DNA from 2 places in the Pseudomonas sp. C9D1 genome. Region 2 is predicted to be linked to the other one. Evidence: predicted binding sites of a transcription regulator. Region 2 holds the regulator's gene; the other holds the start of a gene.
The links. The regulator sigma-54, encoded in region 2, starts transcription at its own class of promoters, with help from an activator protein. The targets are predictions, from matches to a motif close to ANTGGCATNNANNTTGCTNT.
Positions count from the first base shown of each region.

Region 1 (8,137 bases), on a different contig from region 2:
CGGCCAGCCATGTGCTGGCCGGTGTCGTTTCCGCAGTCGGAAAACTTACATTTTCCTGACTCGACCTCGGCACGGGCTTTGCCTCAGACTGCGGAAACGGAGGGTTCACATGACCGATATCCTGATTCTTACCCACGCGGATTTCTGCCCGCCCGGCCACCTCGCAAGCCTGCTGGACGCGGAGCAGCGGGCATTCACGGTGCTGCGCGTGGACCAGGGCGAGTTGCAGGGCTACGACCTCGACCGCCCGAAAGCGGTAGCAGTGATGGGCGGGCCGATGAGCGTGAACGACCCACTGCCCTGGATCGAGGCAGAAATCGAAGCACTGCGGCATTTCATCGCGCGGGACATCCCCATCATCGGCCACTGCCTCGGCGGCCAATTGCTGGCGCGGGCCCTGGGTGCCGCGGTGCACCGCATGCCCTACACCGAGATCGGCTGGCAGCCCCTGGAGAAACGCGCACTGGCAGTGGGCAACCCCTGGGTGGCGCACCTGCCCATGCAGTTCCCGGTCTACCAGTGGCACAGCGACACCTTCGACCTGCCCAGCGGCGCCCAATGGTTGTTCGACAGCCCCTGGTGCCCGAACCAGGGCTTCGCCTGGGGCGACAAGGTGCTGGCCCTGCAAGGCCACCCGGAAATGACCGAGGAGCTGGTGCAGCTGTGGCTGACCGACTGGGCCCACCTGCTCGACGAGACCCAGCCCAGCCAGCAGCCCAAGGGCCGCATGCTCACCGACCTGCCGGCCAAGGTGGAGGCGCTGCACGGGGTAGCGGAGGGGTTCTACCGCCGCTGGCTGGACCTGGCCTTCCAGGATCAGCCCCTGCGCATGGCCCCCGCGCTGAGCGCCTAGCGTTGGGTTCCGGTGGGCTGAAGCGGAGCGCCGCCCGGCCCACCCTACGGCAGGGCGTCGAGTGCTTCGCGCTCCAGTGCGTAGGGCGGGTGAAACCCGCAGCGTTACGCACCATTGTCGGGTTGCACCCGACCTACATCAGGCGCAGACCCTGTAGGGGCGAATTCATTCGCCAAGCGGTGCGCAGCGCCGCCGCTCTTGTGGGCGTGAACGCTAACGCCCACCCATGATCGCGATGTAGTCCTGGGTCCAGCGGCTGTAGGGCACGCACTGCCCGTCGCCGCACTTGGCCTGGGGCGTTTTCCAGAAGGCGATCTTGTCGAACTGGTCGTAGCCGTTGGTGGCACAGCCGCCGGCGCCGAGCAGTTCGCTGCCGCTGCAGCCCTTGGGCACTGCCGGCACCGAGCCGAACCAGGCGGCCACATCGCCCTGTACCTTGGGCTCCAGGGACCAGTTCATCCATTTGTAGGCGCAGGTCGGGTGCTTGGCCTCGGCGTGCAACATGGTGGTGTCGGCCCAGCCGGTGGAGCCTTCCACGGGAATGGTCGAGGCGATGGGCTGCTTGTCGCCGCGCAGGGCGTTGACCTGATAGGGCCAGGAGCCCGAGGCGACCACGCCTTCGTTCTTGAAGTCGCTCATCTGCACCGTCGCGTCGTGCCAGTAGCGGTGGATCAGCGGCTGCTGGCCGCGCAGCAGGGCGATCACGGCGGCGTACTGCTCTTCGTTCAGCGCATAGGGGTCGCCGATGCCCAGTTCGGGCCGGGTGGTGCGCAGGTAAAGGGCGGCGTCGGCGATGTAGATGGGGCCGTCATAGGCCTGCACGCGGCCCTTGTTGCTCTTGCCGTCGGGCAGGGTGGTTTCCTCGAACACCACCTTCCAGCTGGTTGGCGCCTTGGGGAACACCTGGGTGTTGTACATCAGCACGTTCGGCCCCCACTGGTAGGGCGTGCCGAAGTGCTGCCCGGCCACGCTGTGCCAGGGGGCGTCCTTGAGCCGGTCGTCGAGGTTCTTCCAGTTGGGGATCAGCGCGACGTTGATCGGCTGCACGCGCTTGCCCGCCACCAGGCGCAGGGAGGCATCGCCCGAGGCGGTGACCAGGTCGTAGCCGCCCTTGGCCATCAGGCTGACCATCTCGTCGGAGGTGGCGGCGGTCTTCACGTTGACCTTGCAGCCGCTGTCCTTCTCGAAGGCGGTGACCCAGTCGTAGGCCTTGTCGGTTTCGCCGCGCTCGATGTAGCCGGGCCAGGCAATGATGTCGAGCGCGCCTTCGCCCTCGCCGAGTTGCTTCAGGGGTTCGGCGGCCTGCAGCGCGCCGCTGAGCAACAGGCTGGCGCAGGCGAAGGCCGGGAGGGTGGTCCGGATGAAAGGCATGGTCGACTCCTGTTGCAGCTGCGGGCGGAGCCTGGGCGGCGGACGCCGGAGGGGCGGGCCTTGAGGCGGGAGGTGCTCAAGGCAGCGTAGTTCGGGGCCTGTGGCCTGACAAGCGCGGTTACCGATGGCGCCGGGCAGGCGCGCGGGCGTGTCCTAGACTGCTTGCGTGGGCGCATTCGCGATAAGCGAAGAAATAGGGAACAAGTACGCGCAGGCCCCCGTCCTAATTCGTATCGCCGCCAAACGGGGCGGTAGCCACCGTTCCGCTCTCCCGCCTGCACCAAGGCAGTGCGCGGTGGCGAGTGGCTGATTGCAAGTCATTGATACGTATAGGGTTGAGTCGCTGGCACGAGGCTTGCGACTGCAAGATGGTCGGTGGTGACAAGGAGTCCGGCATGGCCCGCACCTTTTTTGACGAAATGTATGACGCGAACGGCGACTGCCGTCCGCATTACCGGGAATTCGCCCGCTGGTTGGCCGATACCCCCGAGGAACTGCTTGCCCAGAGGCGGCGCGAAGCCGACCTGCTGTTCCACCGGGCAGGCATCACCTTCACCCTCTATGGGGACGAGCAGGGCACCGAGCGCCTGATCCCCTTCGACACCATTCCCCGCTCCATCCCCATGAGCGAGTGGCGCGTCGTCGAACGCGGCTGCATCCAGCGCGTCAAGGCGCTGAACATGTTCCTCGCCGACCTCTACCACGGCCAGCGCATCATCAAGGCGGGCATCGTCCCGGCCGAGCAGGTGCTGGCCAACGAGGGCTACCAGATCGCCATGCAGGGCCTGGACCTGCACCGCGACATCTACGCCCATATCGCCGGCGTGGACCTGGTGCGCGACGGCGACGGCACCTACTACGTGCTCGAAGACAACCTGCGGACTCCCAGCGGCGTCAGCTACATGCTGGAAGACCGCAAGATGATGATGCGCCTGTTCCCCGAGCTGTTCTCGGCTCAGCGCGTAGCCCCCATCGACCACTATCCGAACCTGCTGCTGGAGACCCTCAAGAGCTCCAGCCCGCTGGATAACCCCAGCGTCGTGGTGCTCACCCCGGGGCGCTTCAACAGCGCCTATTTCGAGCACGCCTTCCTTGCCCGCGAGATGGGCGTGGAACTGGTGGAGGGCGCCGACCTGTTCGTCCGCGACGACCGCGTCTATATGCGTACCACCTCCGGCCCGCAGCCGGTGGACGTAATCTACCGCCGCCTCGACGATGCCTTCCTCGACCCGCTGGCCTTCAACCCGGATTCCATGCTCGGCGTGCCCGGCCTGCTGGCGGCCTACCGCTCCGGCAACGTGGTGCTGGCCAACGCCATCGGCACCGGGGTGGCGGACGACAAGTCGATCTACCCCTATGTCGGCGACATGATCCGCTTCTACCTGGACGAGGAGCCCATCCTCGCCAACGTGCCCACCTGGCAGTGCCGCAAGCCCGAGGAGCTGTCCCACGTGCTGGCCAACCTGCCGGAACTGGTGGTGAAGGAAACCCAAGGCTCCGGCGGCTACGGCATGCTGGTCGGCCCGGCCGCCACCAAGGCCGAGATCGAAGCCTTCCGCGAACGCCTCAAGGCGCGCCCGGAGGCCTACATCGCCCAGCCCACGCTGAGCCTCTCCACCTGCCCGACCTTCGTCGAGAAGGGCATCGCCCCGCGGCATATCGACCTGCGCCCGTTCGTCCTCTCAGGCCGCGAAACGCGCCTGGTGCCGGGCGGCCTGACGCGCGTCGCGCTGCGCGAAGGCTCGCTGGTGGTCAACTCGTCGCAGGGCGGCGGTACCAAAGACACCTGGATCGTGGAGGACTGACCCGTGCTGAGCCGTACTGCCTCCGATCTGTACTGGATGTCGCGCTACCTGGAACGCGCCGAGAACCTCGCGCGCATGCTCGATGTGAGCTACTCGCTGTCGCTGATGCCCCAGGACGGCCGTGGCGATGGCCTGGAAGAGCTGGCCATGCCGCTGCTGATCACCGGCACCCTGGACGCCTACCTGACCCGCCACGGCCAGCTCCACGCCGAGCGCATGCTGCACTTCTTTGCCCTCGATGCGGAGAACCCGGCGAGCATCTACAGCTGCCTGGGGGCCGCCCGTACCAACGCCCATGCCGTGCGCGGCCGCATCACCGCCGACATGTGGGAGAACATCAACGCCACCTGGCTGGAGATGCGCGGCATCGCCGGCGAGGGCCTGGGGCGCTATGGCATCAAGCGCTTCTGCGAGTGGGTCAAGGAGCGTTCGCACCTGTTCCGCGGCGCCACCTTCGGCACCATCATGCGCCACGACCCCTACCGCTTCATCCGTCTCGGAACCTTCATAGAACGGGCGGACAATACGCTGCGCCTGCTCGATGCACGCTACGAGATGCTCGGCGAGGAGGCGGAGGAGGTCAGCGATACGTCCGCACGTGGCTACTACCAGTGGAGCGCCTTGCTCCGCGCGCTGTCGTCCTTCGAGGCGTACACGGAAGTCTTCCGTGGCTCGCCCGGTGCGCGCCAGGTGTCCGAGCTGCTGTTGCTGCGCCCCGATGTGCCGCGCTCCCTGCGGGCCTGCATGGAGGAGCTCAACCTGATCCTCTCCAGCCTGCCCGGCGAGAACGGCCGGCCGGCCCAGCGCCTGGCCGCCGAGCTGGATGCACGCCTGCGCTACACGAGCATCGACGAGATCCTCGGTGAGGGCCTGCACGGCTGGCTCACCGACTTCATTCTGCTGGTTCGCCAATTGGCCAGAGCGATCCACAGCTCTTATCTGGAGGCCGTATGAAACTGTCCATCCGCCACGAAACCACCTATCGCTACGACGACCAGGTTCGCGCGAGCATCCAGTACCTGCGCCTGACGCCCCACGACAGCGAGCGCCAGCACATCCTTAGCTGGCAGCTCGACCTGCCACGCCCGGTGCGCGCGCAGATCGACCCCTACGGCAACATCCTCCACGTGCTGACCCTGGATGAACCCCACGAGGCCATCGTCATCGGCGCCCGTGGCCAGGTGGAGATCGACGAGCACAGCGAGGCCGAGCACGACAAGCTCTCGGCGCTGCCCTTCCTGCGCTCCACCCGCCTGACTGCGGCGGACGAGGCATTGCGTGCCTTCGCCCACACCCACTGCCAGCCGCGGCCAGAGCGCAGCGGCCTGATCACCCTGATGGACGCGCTGCACGAGCACATCGACTACCAGACCGGCGTCACCGCCGTGGACAGCACCGCCGCCGAGGCCTTCGCCGGTCGCGCGGGGGTCTGCCAGGACCATACCCACGCCTTCCTCGCCTGCGCCCGCACCCTCGGCGTGCCGGCGCGCTTCGTCTCCGGCTACTTGTACAAGGAGAACAACGCCCACCTGGTCAGCCACGCCTGGGCGGAAGCCTGGCTGGGCGATGCCTGGTACAGCTTCGACGTCACCAACCGTCTGTCCCGCCCGGAGCGCCACCTCAAGCTCGCCGTCGGCCTGGACTATCTGGACGCCTGCCCGGTGCGCGGCATGCGCCGTGGCGGCGGCGAGCAGATGCACGCACGTGCGGACGTCGCCGTACCGCCGTTGCTGATGGTCCAGGAACAGCAGTAACACGCGTCACAGGACTTCTCGCCGCATCACCGGTCATTCGACTGCCCGCCTGCCATCCCGGCAGGCACGGGCCGGTGATGCCGAAGCGCAAGGCGCGGGGGAGGCGGGGGGCATATAAAAACGGGAGAGAACCATGACCTACTGCGTCGCCATGCACCTTGCCGATGGCCTGGTGTTCGTTTCCGATTCGCGCACCAACGCGGGCATCGACCACATCGCCACCTTCCGCAAGCTCTTCACCTTCGGCACGCCGGGCGAACGCCTGATCGTGCTGCAGACGGCGGGCAACCTGGCCACCTCGCAATCGGTGGTCAACCTGCTCAAGCAGCGCCTGGGCAGCACCCTGGTGAACCTCGACAGCGTGCCCACGCTCTACGACGCCACCGCCCTGGTCGCCGAGACCATCCGCGAGGTGGTCGCCCGCGACGGCGCGCCGCTGGCGGGCAACACCGACCTGACCTGCTCCTTCCTGGTCGGCGGGCAGATCGCCGGCCAGCCGCCCGCGCTGTACAGCATCTACCCGCAGGGCAACTTCATCCAGGCCACCGAGGACACGCCCTTCCTGCAATTGGGGGAGAGCAAGTACGGCAAGCCGATCCTCGATCGCAACCTCAAGCACGACACCAGCCTGGAGGAGGCACTGCGCTGCGCGCTGGTCTCCTTCGACTCCACCATCCGCAGTAACCTCTCGGTGGGCATGCCGCTGGACCTGCTGGTCTACCACACCGACAGCCTGATCCTCCCCGCCGGCTACCGCGTCACCGAAGACGACGAGTACTACGAAGGCGTGCGCCGCCAATGGGCCGCCGGCCTGCACGAGGTGCTGGAGAAGCTGCCGGCGCCGCCGGCGGAATACAACGTCTGACGGCGAAGTCACGGGGGGCGCGAAAGAGCGGGCGAATGAATTCGCCCCTACAGGGTTGCCAGGCTGGGCATCGCTGCGTTGGGCCTCGCTGCGCTCGGCGCCAAACTACGGCACCGGCTGTGGGTGCCTGTAGGTCGGGTGCAACCCGACAAGGACCGTGCACGAGGCCACGCGGGTTTCACCCGCCCTACGGACTGCGAGAAGGGCGGGCAGGGTGCCGGCTTTATCGCGAATGAATTCGCTCCTACGGGTTGCGCCCGTCCCTAGGCCGGCACTTCGCTGCGGCGGATCTGTTCGAGGATGCTGGGGTCGTCGATCGCCCCGTCGTCCAGCAGCAGGAACAGCTTGCTGATGATCTCGCTGGTGCGTGCATCGCTGTCGGCGAAGGGCAGGTAGAGGTCATCCGCCGGTTTGCCAGCAGGGACGATGCACAGGTAGTTGCCCGGCTCGATGTGGATGACCCCGCTGCCCAGGTGCAGCCGGTAGCGTGCGCGGCTGCCGGTGATGTGGGCGTGGTGGCCTTCGCAGCGCACGTTGGCCAGCCCCAGGTCGGCCACCAGCGCCTGCACCAGTTCGGCGCGGCGCTGGATGGTCTCGGCGCTGCCGGCGTGGCTGGCGGTCTCGCCGGTGAAGGCCACCGAGACGATCAGGTCGGCGTCGCGCAGGGTTTCGGAGAACAGCAGCGGCGGCACCTCCTCCAGCGGCAGGGCGGCGCGGTCTTGGACGAACTCCACCTCCCGCAGGGTGATGGCCTCGGTCAGGGGCAGGTAGCGCTGCGCATCGGGGAAGTTGAGGAAGGCGTACAGGCCCTGGCCCCAGTTGCGGAACACTTCCTCGCCATCGTGGGTGGTCCAGCCCCGGGCCCGCAGCAGGCGCGCGGCCACGGCGCTGCGCAGCACATGGCCGGCGAAGCGCAGGGACTTCAGGCCGTTCTCCCGCTCGGCCGGGGTCAGCAGGTACAGCTCGCGGAACACCTGCTTGAACGGCTGCACCCGGCGCTGGGCCACCAGGGCCTGCTGCCAGGCGGAGAGCGCCCCGGCTTCGAACAGGTGCAGGGGGTGGGCGATCAGCAGCGGGCCGTCGATGGCACGGGCCGGTCCCGCCAGGGAGCAGAGGGTGAAGGCGTCGCCGTCCAGCCAGCCCAGTTGGCCGTCACCGTCGCGCAGCACCAGGTGGTCCAGCAGCAGGCGCGCCGCCGGCATGCGCAGCAGCTGGCGCAGCTGCGTCGGCTCCAGGGCTTCCCCCCGCGCCATCATGGCTTCCAGGGTCAGGCGGAAGCGGCGGATCTGGTCCTTCATGCGGGCCTGCAGGGTCTTCAGCTCGGCCAGGCCTTCGTGCTTGCGCAGGGCGGCGGGTACCGACTTCAGGCGCTTGCCGCCCTTGCTGGCAACCATGACCGGGTTGAGGCCCTGCAACTCCAGCCACAGGTCGTAGCCGTCCAGGTGCAGGCGGTCCGGGGTCTGCTCGGCGATCTCCGCTTCCATCGCCC
Region 1 is NZ_JBSZIE010000002.1:1,094,045-1,102,181, reverse strand. Features, by position in the region: gene ACXI0U_RS13295 (type 1 glutamine amidotransferase) at 110-853, shown strand; gene ydcS (putative ABC transporter substrate-binding protein YdcS) at 1,067-2,224, opposite strand; gene ACXI0U_RS13285 (circularly permuted type 2 ATP-grasp protein) at 2,620-4,029, shown strand; gene ACXI0U_RS13280 (alpha-E domain-containing protein) at 4,033-4,983, shown strand; gene ACXI0U_RS13275 (transglutaminase family protein) at 4,980-5,783, shown strand; gene ACXI0U_RS13270 (proteasome-type protease) at 5,917-6,648, shown strand; gene ACXI0U_RS13265 (DUF4132 domain-containing protein) at 6,912-8,137, opposite strand, start outside.
Region 1: a site for sigma-54 is predicted at 2,567-2,586, ahead of ACXI0U_RS13285 (circularly permuted type 2 ATP-grasp protein). Genes of this name have one in related genera too.

Region 2 (8,137 bases):
AACGCCCAGGGCGAGCTGGAAGTCTTCACCTCGGTGGGCAAGCCTGCCTACTACGAGCAGAAGCCTGCGGTGGACAAGCAGATCGTCAAGGCCTACGGCATGACCATCCAGTACTTCGCTGCCAACGAGCGCATCGTGCTGATCGACCAGGCCAAGGTGATCCAGGAAGGCAACACCTTCGAAGGCGAGAAGATCGTCTACGACACCCAGCGCCAGATCGTCAACGCAGGCCGCGCCACGGGCACCAACGTCGGCACTCCGCGTCCGCGCATCGACATGGTCATCCAGCCGAAGAAGAAAGAGCAGCAAGCGGGACAAGCAGAGTAATGGCGACCCTCAAAGCCCAGCACCTGGCGAAGAGCTACAAGAGCCGCCAGGTCGTCCGTGACGTCAGCCTGTCCATCGACAGCGGCCAGATCGTCGGCCTGCTCGGCCCCAACGGTGCCGGCAAGACCACCTGCTTCTACATGATCGTGGGCCTGGTGAAGGCCGATCAGGGGCGCGTGCTCATCGACCAGCAGGACGTCACCCACCAGCCCATGCACGGTCGCGCCCGCGCCGGTATCGGCTACCTGCCCCAGGAAGCCTCGATCTTCCGCAAGCTCAGCGTGGCCGACAACATCATGGCCATCCTCGAGACCCGCAAGGAGCTCGACCGCGCCGGTCGTCATCGCGAACTGGAGAGCCTGCTGCAGGAGTTCCACATCAGCCACATCCGCGACAGCATCGGCATGAGCCTGTCCGGTGGTGAGCGTCGTCGCGTGGAAATCGCCCGCGCCCTGGCCACCGCCCCCAAGTTCATCCTGCTCGACGAACCCTTTGCCGGTGTCGACCCGATTTCCGTGGGCGACATCAAACAGATCATCCATCACCTCAAGGCCAAGGGGATCGGCGTGCTGATCACCGACCACAACGTCCGCGAGACACTGGATATCTGCGAAACCGCCTACATCGTGAATGATGGCCAGCTCATCGCCGAAGGCAGTGCAGAAGAGATCCTGGCCAACCAACTGGTCAAGGAAGTCTACCTGGGGCACGAATTCCGCCTCTGACGGACCAGCCCTGCGCGCAAAATGTTGCGGGCAGTAGAAAAATCATTCAAGGTCAGGCATATAATTTGCTTCCTGGTGGCGCTTCGGCGCCCTGTAGTGGATGGCGCATGTGCGCCGGCGAATAAGGTGCTAAGCCCTCTGCCATGAAACCATCGCTAGTCCTGAAGATGGGCCAGCAGCTGACGATGACCCCGCAGCTGCAACAGGCCATTCGCCTACTCCAACTGTCCACCCTGGATCTGCAGCAGGAAATCCAGGAGGCCCTGGAGTCCAATCCCATGCTCGAACGCCAGGAGGAAGGAGAAGACTTCGACAACTCCGACCCCATGGCAGAAAGCGAGCAACTGCCCAACTCCGCCAGCCAGGAATCCAGCTTCCAGGAATCCAGCGTCCCCACTTCGGAGAGCGAAAGCCTCGAAGACGGCGAATGGCACGAACGCATCCCCAGCGAACTGCCCGTCGACACCGCCTGGGAAGACGTCTACCAGACCAGCGCCAGCAGCCTCCCCAGCTCCGATGACGACGAGTGGGACTTCACGTCCCGCACCTCGGTGGGCGAGAGCCTGCAAAGCCACCTGCTGTGGCAGCTGAACCTGGCCCCCATGTCCGATACCGATCGCCTGATCGGCGTCACCCTGATCGACTGCATCAACAATGACGGCTACCTGGAGGAAACCCTCGAGGAAGTCGTGGAAGCCTTCGACCCCGAGCTCGAGATCGAACTCGACGAGGTGGAAGTCGTCCTGCACCGCATCCAGCAATTCGAGCCCGCCGGCGTCGGCGCCCGCGACCTGCGCGAGTGCCTGCTCCTGCAACTGCGCCAACTGCCCGCCAAGACCCCATGGCTGAGCGAGGCGCAACGCCTGGCTGGCGACTATCTCGATGTTCTCGGCAGCCGCGACTACAGCCAGCTCATGCGCCGCATGAAGCTCAAGGAAGACGAGCTGCGCCAGGTGATCGAGCTGATCCAGGGCCTCAACCCCCGCCCCGGCTCGCAGATCGAAGCCAGCGAACCCGAGTACGTCGTGCCGGACGTCATCGTGCGCAAGCACAATGAACGCTGGCTGGTGGAACTGAACCAGGAAGCCGTCCCGCGCCTGCGCGTCAATCCGCACTACGCCGGCTTCGTCCGCCGTGCCGACTCCAGCGCCGACAACACCTTCATGCGCAATCAGCTGCAGGAAGCCCGCTGGTTCATCAAGAGCCTGCAAAGCCGCAACGAAACGCTGATGAAGGTCGCCACCCAGATCGTCGAGCACCAGCGCGGTTTCCTCGAGTACGGCGACGAGGCGATGAAGCCCCTCGTCCTGCACGACATCGCCGAGGCAGTGGGCATGCACGAGTCGACCATCTCACGCGTCACCACCCAGAAATTCATGCACACCCCGCGTGGCATATACGAACTGAAATACTTCTTCTCCAGCCACGTCAGCACCTCCGAAGGCGGTGAATGCTCGTCTACCGCCATCCGCGCGATCATCAAAAAACTGGTCGCTGCGGAAAATGCCAAAAAGCCGTTGAGCGACAGCAAGATCGCTGGTTTACTGGAAGCACAGGGTATCCAAGTGGCCCGCCGCACAGTCGCCAAGTACCGGGAATCCCTCGGGATAGCGCCTTCGAGCGAACGCAAGCGGCTGATGTGACGCGGATTGATCCACGCCAAAGTGTTCCGGTGGCAGGCCCGTTAGCCTGTCTCTTACACACGGGCAATAAGGAGAAAGCGGTATGCAAGTCAACATCAGTGGACATCAACTGGATGTGACCGACGCCCTGCGCGACTACGTTGTCGAGAAGTTCGACAAACTGGAGCGCCACTTCGACAAAATCACCAATGTGCAGGTGATCATGCAGGTGGAGAAACTGAAGCAGAAGATCGAAGCCACCCTGCACATCGCCGGTGGTGAGGTCGTAGCCAATGCGGAGCATGAAGACATGTACGCGGCCATCGACCTGCTCACCGACAAACTCGACCGTCAACTGATCAAACACAAGGAAAAGCAGCTGAACCGCCAGCAGGGCGCCACCGCCCGCTGACATTCCCCTTCCTATGATCCGACTTGAGCAAATCCTGACCCCCGGCCGTTCCCTCGTGAACGTGCCGGGCGGCAGCAAAAAACGTGTCTTGGAACAGATCGCCAACCTGGTTGCTCGCGAACTTCCCGACCTCGACTCGCAAGATATCTTCGAAAGCCTGGTCGCCCGGGAGAAACTCGGCTCGACAGGATTCGGCAACGGTATCGCCATCCCCCATTGCCGGCTTCCCGGCTGCACCGCGCCCATCAGCGCCGTGCTGCGCCTGGACGCCCCCGTGGACTTCGACGCCATCGACGGCGCCCCGGTGGACCTGCTCTTCGTGCTTCTGGTCCCCGAAGCCGCCACCGATGAACACCTGGAACTGCTCCGCCAGATCGCCAGCATGCTGGACCGCACCGAGGTGCGTGACCGCCTGCGTCAGACGCAGAGCAGCGACAGCCTGTACCAGGTGGTAGTGGACGTCCAGAACGGACGCTAGGACCTTGCCATGCGCCTGATCATCGTCAGCGGCCGTTCAGGCTCAGGCAAGAGCACCGCCCTCGACGTTCTCGAGGACAATGGCTTCTACTGCATCGACAACCTGCCCGCCGGCCTGCTCCCCGAACTGGCCGAGCGCGCGCTGCTGCAGACCGAGTTGCTGCACCCCCAGGTCGCCGTCTCCATCGACGCGCGCAACCTGCCCAGCCAGCTCAAGCGTTTTCCCGAACTCCTCGAAGAGGCCCGCGCCCGCCACATCCACTGCGATGTGCTGTACCTGGACGCGGATGACGAAACGCTACTCAAGCGCTTCTCGGAAACCCGCCGGCGCCACCCGCTGACCAACGAAGACCGCTCCCTCGCCGAGGCCATCCTCGACGAAGCCTCGTTGCTCGCCCCCATCGCCGACCTGGCTGACCTGAAGATCGACACCACCCACCTCAACCTGTACCAGCTGCGCGACAGCATCAAGCTGCGCCTGCTGAACAAGCCCGAGCCGGGAACCGCCTTCCTCGTCGAATCCTTCGGCTTCAAGCGCGGCATGCCGGTGGATGCGGACCTGGTGTTCGACGTGCGCTGCCTGCCCAACCCCTACTGGAAGCCCGAGCTGCGCGATAACTCAGGCCTGGACGCCAATGTCGCCGAATACCTGGCCGCGCAGCCGGATGTCGAGGAGATGTACCAGGACATCCTCGGCTACCTGAACAAATGGCTGCCGCGCTTCGCCGCCAGCAACCGCGCCTATGTCACTGTCGCCATCGGCTGCACCGGCGGTCACCACCGTTCCGTGTACCTCGCCGAACGCCTCGGCCAGGCACTCAAACCCAACCTGAAGAACGTCCAGGTTCGCCACCGCGACCTCAGTTAAAGGATCCCCGCCGCGATGCCAGCCTGTGAAATCACCATCATCAACAAACTGGGGCTGCATGCCCGCGCCGCGGCCAAGTTCGTTGGCGTCGCCGGGCGCTACCCCTGCCAGATTCGCGTAGGCCGCACCCCGGAAAGCCTGGTGGACGGCAAAAGCATCATGGCCGTGATGATGCTCGCCGCCGGCAAGGGCACCAACATTCACCTGCACACCGAAGGCGAGCAGGACGACGATGCGCTCAACGCACTGATCGAGTTGATCAACAATAGGTTTGACGAAGGCGAGTGACGGAAAGCCCGGTACAGATACCGGGCCCGAAAGAGCTGAAACGCTGAACCACCCCGCGACGCCTTCCCTGCGTCGCGACATGAGCACCGGCCGATCAGGCCAGCGCCGTATCCAGCACCATCATCAGGCAGAAGCCCGCGGCCAACCCCAGGCTCGCAGCAGTCTCATGCCCCTTGCGATGGCACTCCGGGATGATTTCGTGGGTCACCGCGAAGAGCATCGCCCCCGCTGCCAGGGCCAGGCCCCAGGGCAACAGCAACGCCGACACCTGCACCAGCCACGCACAAAGCAACGCGAACACCGGCTCCACCAGCCCGGACGCCGCGCCGATCAGCATCGCCTTGCCCCGGGACATCCCCGCCCCTGCCAACACCAGGGAAATGATCAGCCCTTCCGGCAGGTCCTGCAGCGCGATACCCAATGCCAGGCTGTCCGCGCCCGCCAACCCGGCGCCCGCCGCCACCCCCACCGCCATGCCTTCCGGGATGTTGTGCAGGACGATGGCAATGACGAACAGCAGGATGCGCGGTGCCAGCACCAGGCGGTCGGTACGGGTATCGACCTCGAGCTGCCGCTCCGGCAGCAGCCTGCCAAGGCCGAACAGTGCACTGGCCCCCAGCAGCAGGCCGAGGCTCATGAGGAAGCCTGCCGACCATTTGGAAAAGCCCAACTGGCCGGCTGCATCCAGCCCGGGGATCAACAGCGAGAACACCGTCGCCGCCAGCATCACACCGGCACCGAAGCCCAGCAGGGTGTCGGAGGTGCGTGCCGAGATGCTGCGCATGAACAGCACCGGCAAGGTGCCGACGGCCGTGCCCAACGCACACAGCGTGCCCGACTTCAGCGCATGCCAGAGATGAGGCTCCAGCGCACGCTCGGCAGCCAGTACCGCCTGCCAGGACAACAGCAGGCAGCCGACGAGCATCACGCAGAGGCCAAGAACCTGGCGCAGGGAAAGCCCGCTGGGTAATAGAGAAGACATGGGACCCCGGCTGGGCGGGTGCAGGCGCCCGTCGGCGCCCAGGCTGTGCAGGTCGGGCTCAGGCATCAGGCCATCGCCTCTCGGTATCGACGGTCCACTTCGGCCCAGTCGATGACATTGTAGAAAGCGCCGATGTATTCGGGACGACGGTTCTGGTAGCGCAGGTAATAGGCGTGCTCCCACACATCCAGCCCGAGGATCGGCACGTTGCCATTCATCAGCGGGCTGTCCTGGTTACCGCTGCTCTCCACCACCAGGCGCTTGTCCGGCGTCACGCTGAGCCAGGCCCAGCCGCTGCCGAAGCGGGTCAGCGCCGCCTTGGTGAAGGCCTCCTTGAAGGCCGCGAAGCCGCCCAGCTCCGCCTCGATGGCCGCACGCACGGTGCCATGGGGCTCCCCACCGCCAGTGGGCGACATCACCGTCCAGAACAGCGAATGGTTGGCGTGCCCGCCGCCGTTGTTGATCACCGCGCCGCGCAGTTGCTCGGGCACCTCCGCCAGGCGCTGCAGCAACGACTCCACCGGCAGCTGGCCGAGGGGGTTGCCCTCCAGGGCTGCATTGAGGTTGTTGATGTAGGTCTGGTGGTGCTTGCTGTGGTGGATTTCCATGGTCTGCGCATCGATGTGCGGTTCCAGGGCGTCGTAGTCATAGGTGAGGACGGGCAGGCTGTAGGTCATGGTCGGTTCCTTGTTCAATGGTAGTAGCGGCTGCCGGAGGTGCTCGGCAGGGCTCGCGAAGAATGGCCAGGCACGATGCCGAGCAGGCGATCGGTACGGGGATAGGCGCCGTGCTCCTGGATGAACTGCAACAGGCTGCTGTAGGTGCAGCGGCTATGGCGCAGGGCAACGTCGCGCAGCGCCTCGGGCAGGCTAGTGTCACGCAGCACCTGCAGCAGGCGCTCGTGGCAGGTGCAGAGATTCTCCGCCGTCTCCTCCGGCTGGCCGAGCATCAGGTGCAGGTCGGCCAGGTTGTGGTGGGAGACCACGAACGCGGCCACCGCCTGGTCCGCATCCGGCCACCGCTCCAGCAGCATCTGCGCCTGGGCCAGGGCCTGCAGGTAAAGCTCCCGCGCCTCGATCCAGTCACCGCTGTGGAAGCTGCGGTTGCCAGCCTCGATGGTTCGTTTCCAGTACTCCATCGGCCACCTCCAGGTGGGCGAAGGGTGCCGCCGTGGCAGCACCCGGTGTCGCGGCTAGAGGCCGCCCTCGGTGAGTTTTTCCGGGTCGAGCAGCTTCTCCAGCTCCGCGCGGCTCAGCTCGGTGTTCTCCTGCGCCACATCGATCACCGGGCGCCCCTCGCGGTACGCCTGCTTGGCGATCTCGGCGGCCTTGAGGTAGCCGATGATGGGGTTCAGCGCGGTGACCAGAATCGGGTTGCGCGACAGCGCTTCGTTCAGCTTCGGCTGGTTGACCTTGAAGCTCGCCACCGCACGGTCGGCCAGCAGCAGGCTGCTGCTCGACAGCAGCTGGACGCTGTTCAACAGGTTGTGGGCGATCACCGGCAGCATCACGTTCAGCTCGAAGTTGCCCGACTGGCCGGCAACGGTGATGGCCGCGTCATTGCCGATCACCTGGGCGGCGACCATCGCCGTGGCCTCGGGGATCACCGGGTTGACCTTGCCCGGCATGATCGAGGAGCCCGGCTGCAGGGCCTCCAGCTCGATCTCGGCCAGGCCGGCCAGCGGGCCGGAGTTCATCCAGCGCAGGTCGTTGGCGATCTTAATCAGGGTCACTGCCACCGTTTTCAGCTGGCCGGACAGGGCCACGGCGGTGTCCTGGGAGCCGATCAGGGCGAAGAAGTTGTTGCCCGGGGTGAACTGCAAGCCGGTGAGCAGGTTCAGCTCCACGCAGAAACGCTCGGCGAAGCGCGGATGGGCGTTGATCCCGGTGCCGACCGCGGTGCCGCCCTGGGCCAGTTGCTGCAGGCTCGGCATCAGCGCACGCAGGTGCTCGATATTGCTCTGCACCTGCTGGGCCCAGCCGTCCAGCACCTGGCTCATGCGCACCGGCATGGCGTCCATCAGGTGGGTGCGGCCGGTCTTTACATAGGGGCGTACTTCCAGGGACTTCTCGCAGAGCACCTTGAGCAGGTGGCCGAGGGCGGGCAGCAGTTGCTCGCTCACCTCGATGGCCGCGCTGGCATGGATGCTCGACGGGATGATGTCGTTGCTGCTCTGCCCGCAGTTGACGTGGTCGTTGGGGCTGACCTTCTCCGCCAGCAGGCGGCTGGCCAGGGTGGCGATCACCTCGTTGGCGTTCATGTTCGAGCTGGTGCCGGAGCCGGTCTGGAACACGTCCACCGGGAAGTGGGTCATGAAGTCGCCCGCCAGCAATTCCTGGCAGGCGCTGACGATGGCGTCGCCCATGGCCGGGCTGATCTGCTCCAGGTCGACGTTGGCCCGTGCGGCAGCAGCCTTGGCGAGGATCAGTGCACGAA
Region 2 is NZ_JBSZIE010000001.1:535,311-543,447, reverse strand. Features, by position in the region: gene lptA (lipopolysaccharide transport periplasmic protein LptA) at 1-327, shown strand, start outside; gene lptB (LPS export ABC transporter ATP-binding protein) at 327-1,052, shown strand; gene ACXI0U_RS02510 (RNA polymerase factor sigma-54) at 1,196-2,695, shown strand; gene hpf (ribosome hibernation-promoting factor, HPF/YfiA family) at 2,778-3,086, shown strand; gene ptsN (PTS IIA-like nitrogen regulatory protein PtsN) at 3,100-3,564, shown strand; gene rapZ (RNase adapter RapZ) at 3,574-4,431, shown strand; gene ACXI0U_RS02490 (HPr family phosphocarrier protein) at 4,447-4,719, shown strand; gene ACXI0U_RS02485 (ZIP family metal transporter) at 4,814-5,701, opposite strand; gene ACXI0U_RS02480 (superoxide dismutase) at 5,767-6,378, opposite strand; gene ACXI0U_RS02475 (tetratricopeptide repeat protein) at 6,393-6,839, opposite strand; gene fumC (class II fumarate hydratase FumC) at 6,894-8,137, opposite strand, start outside.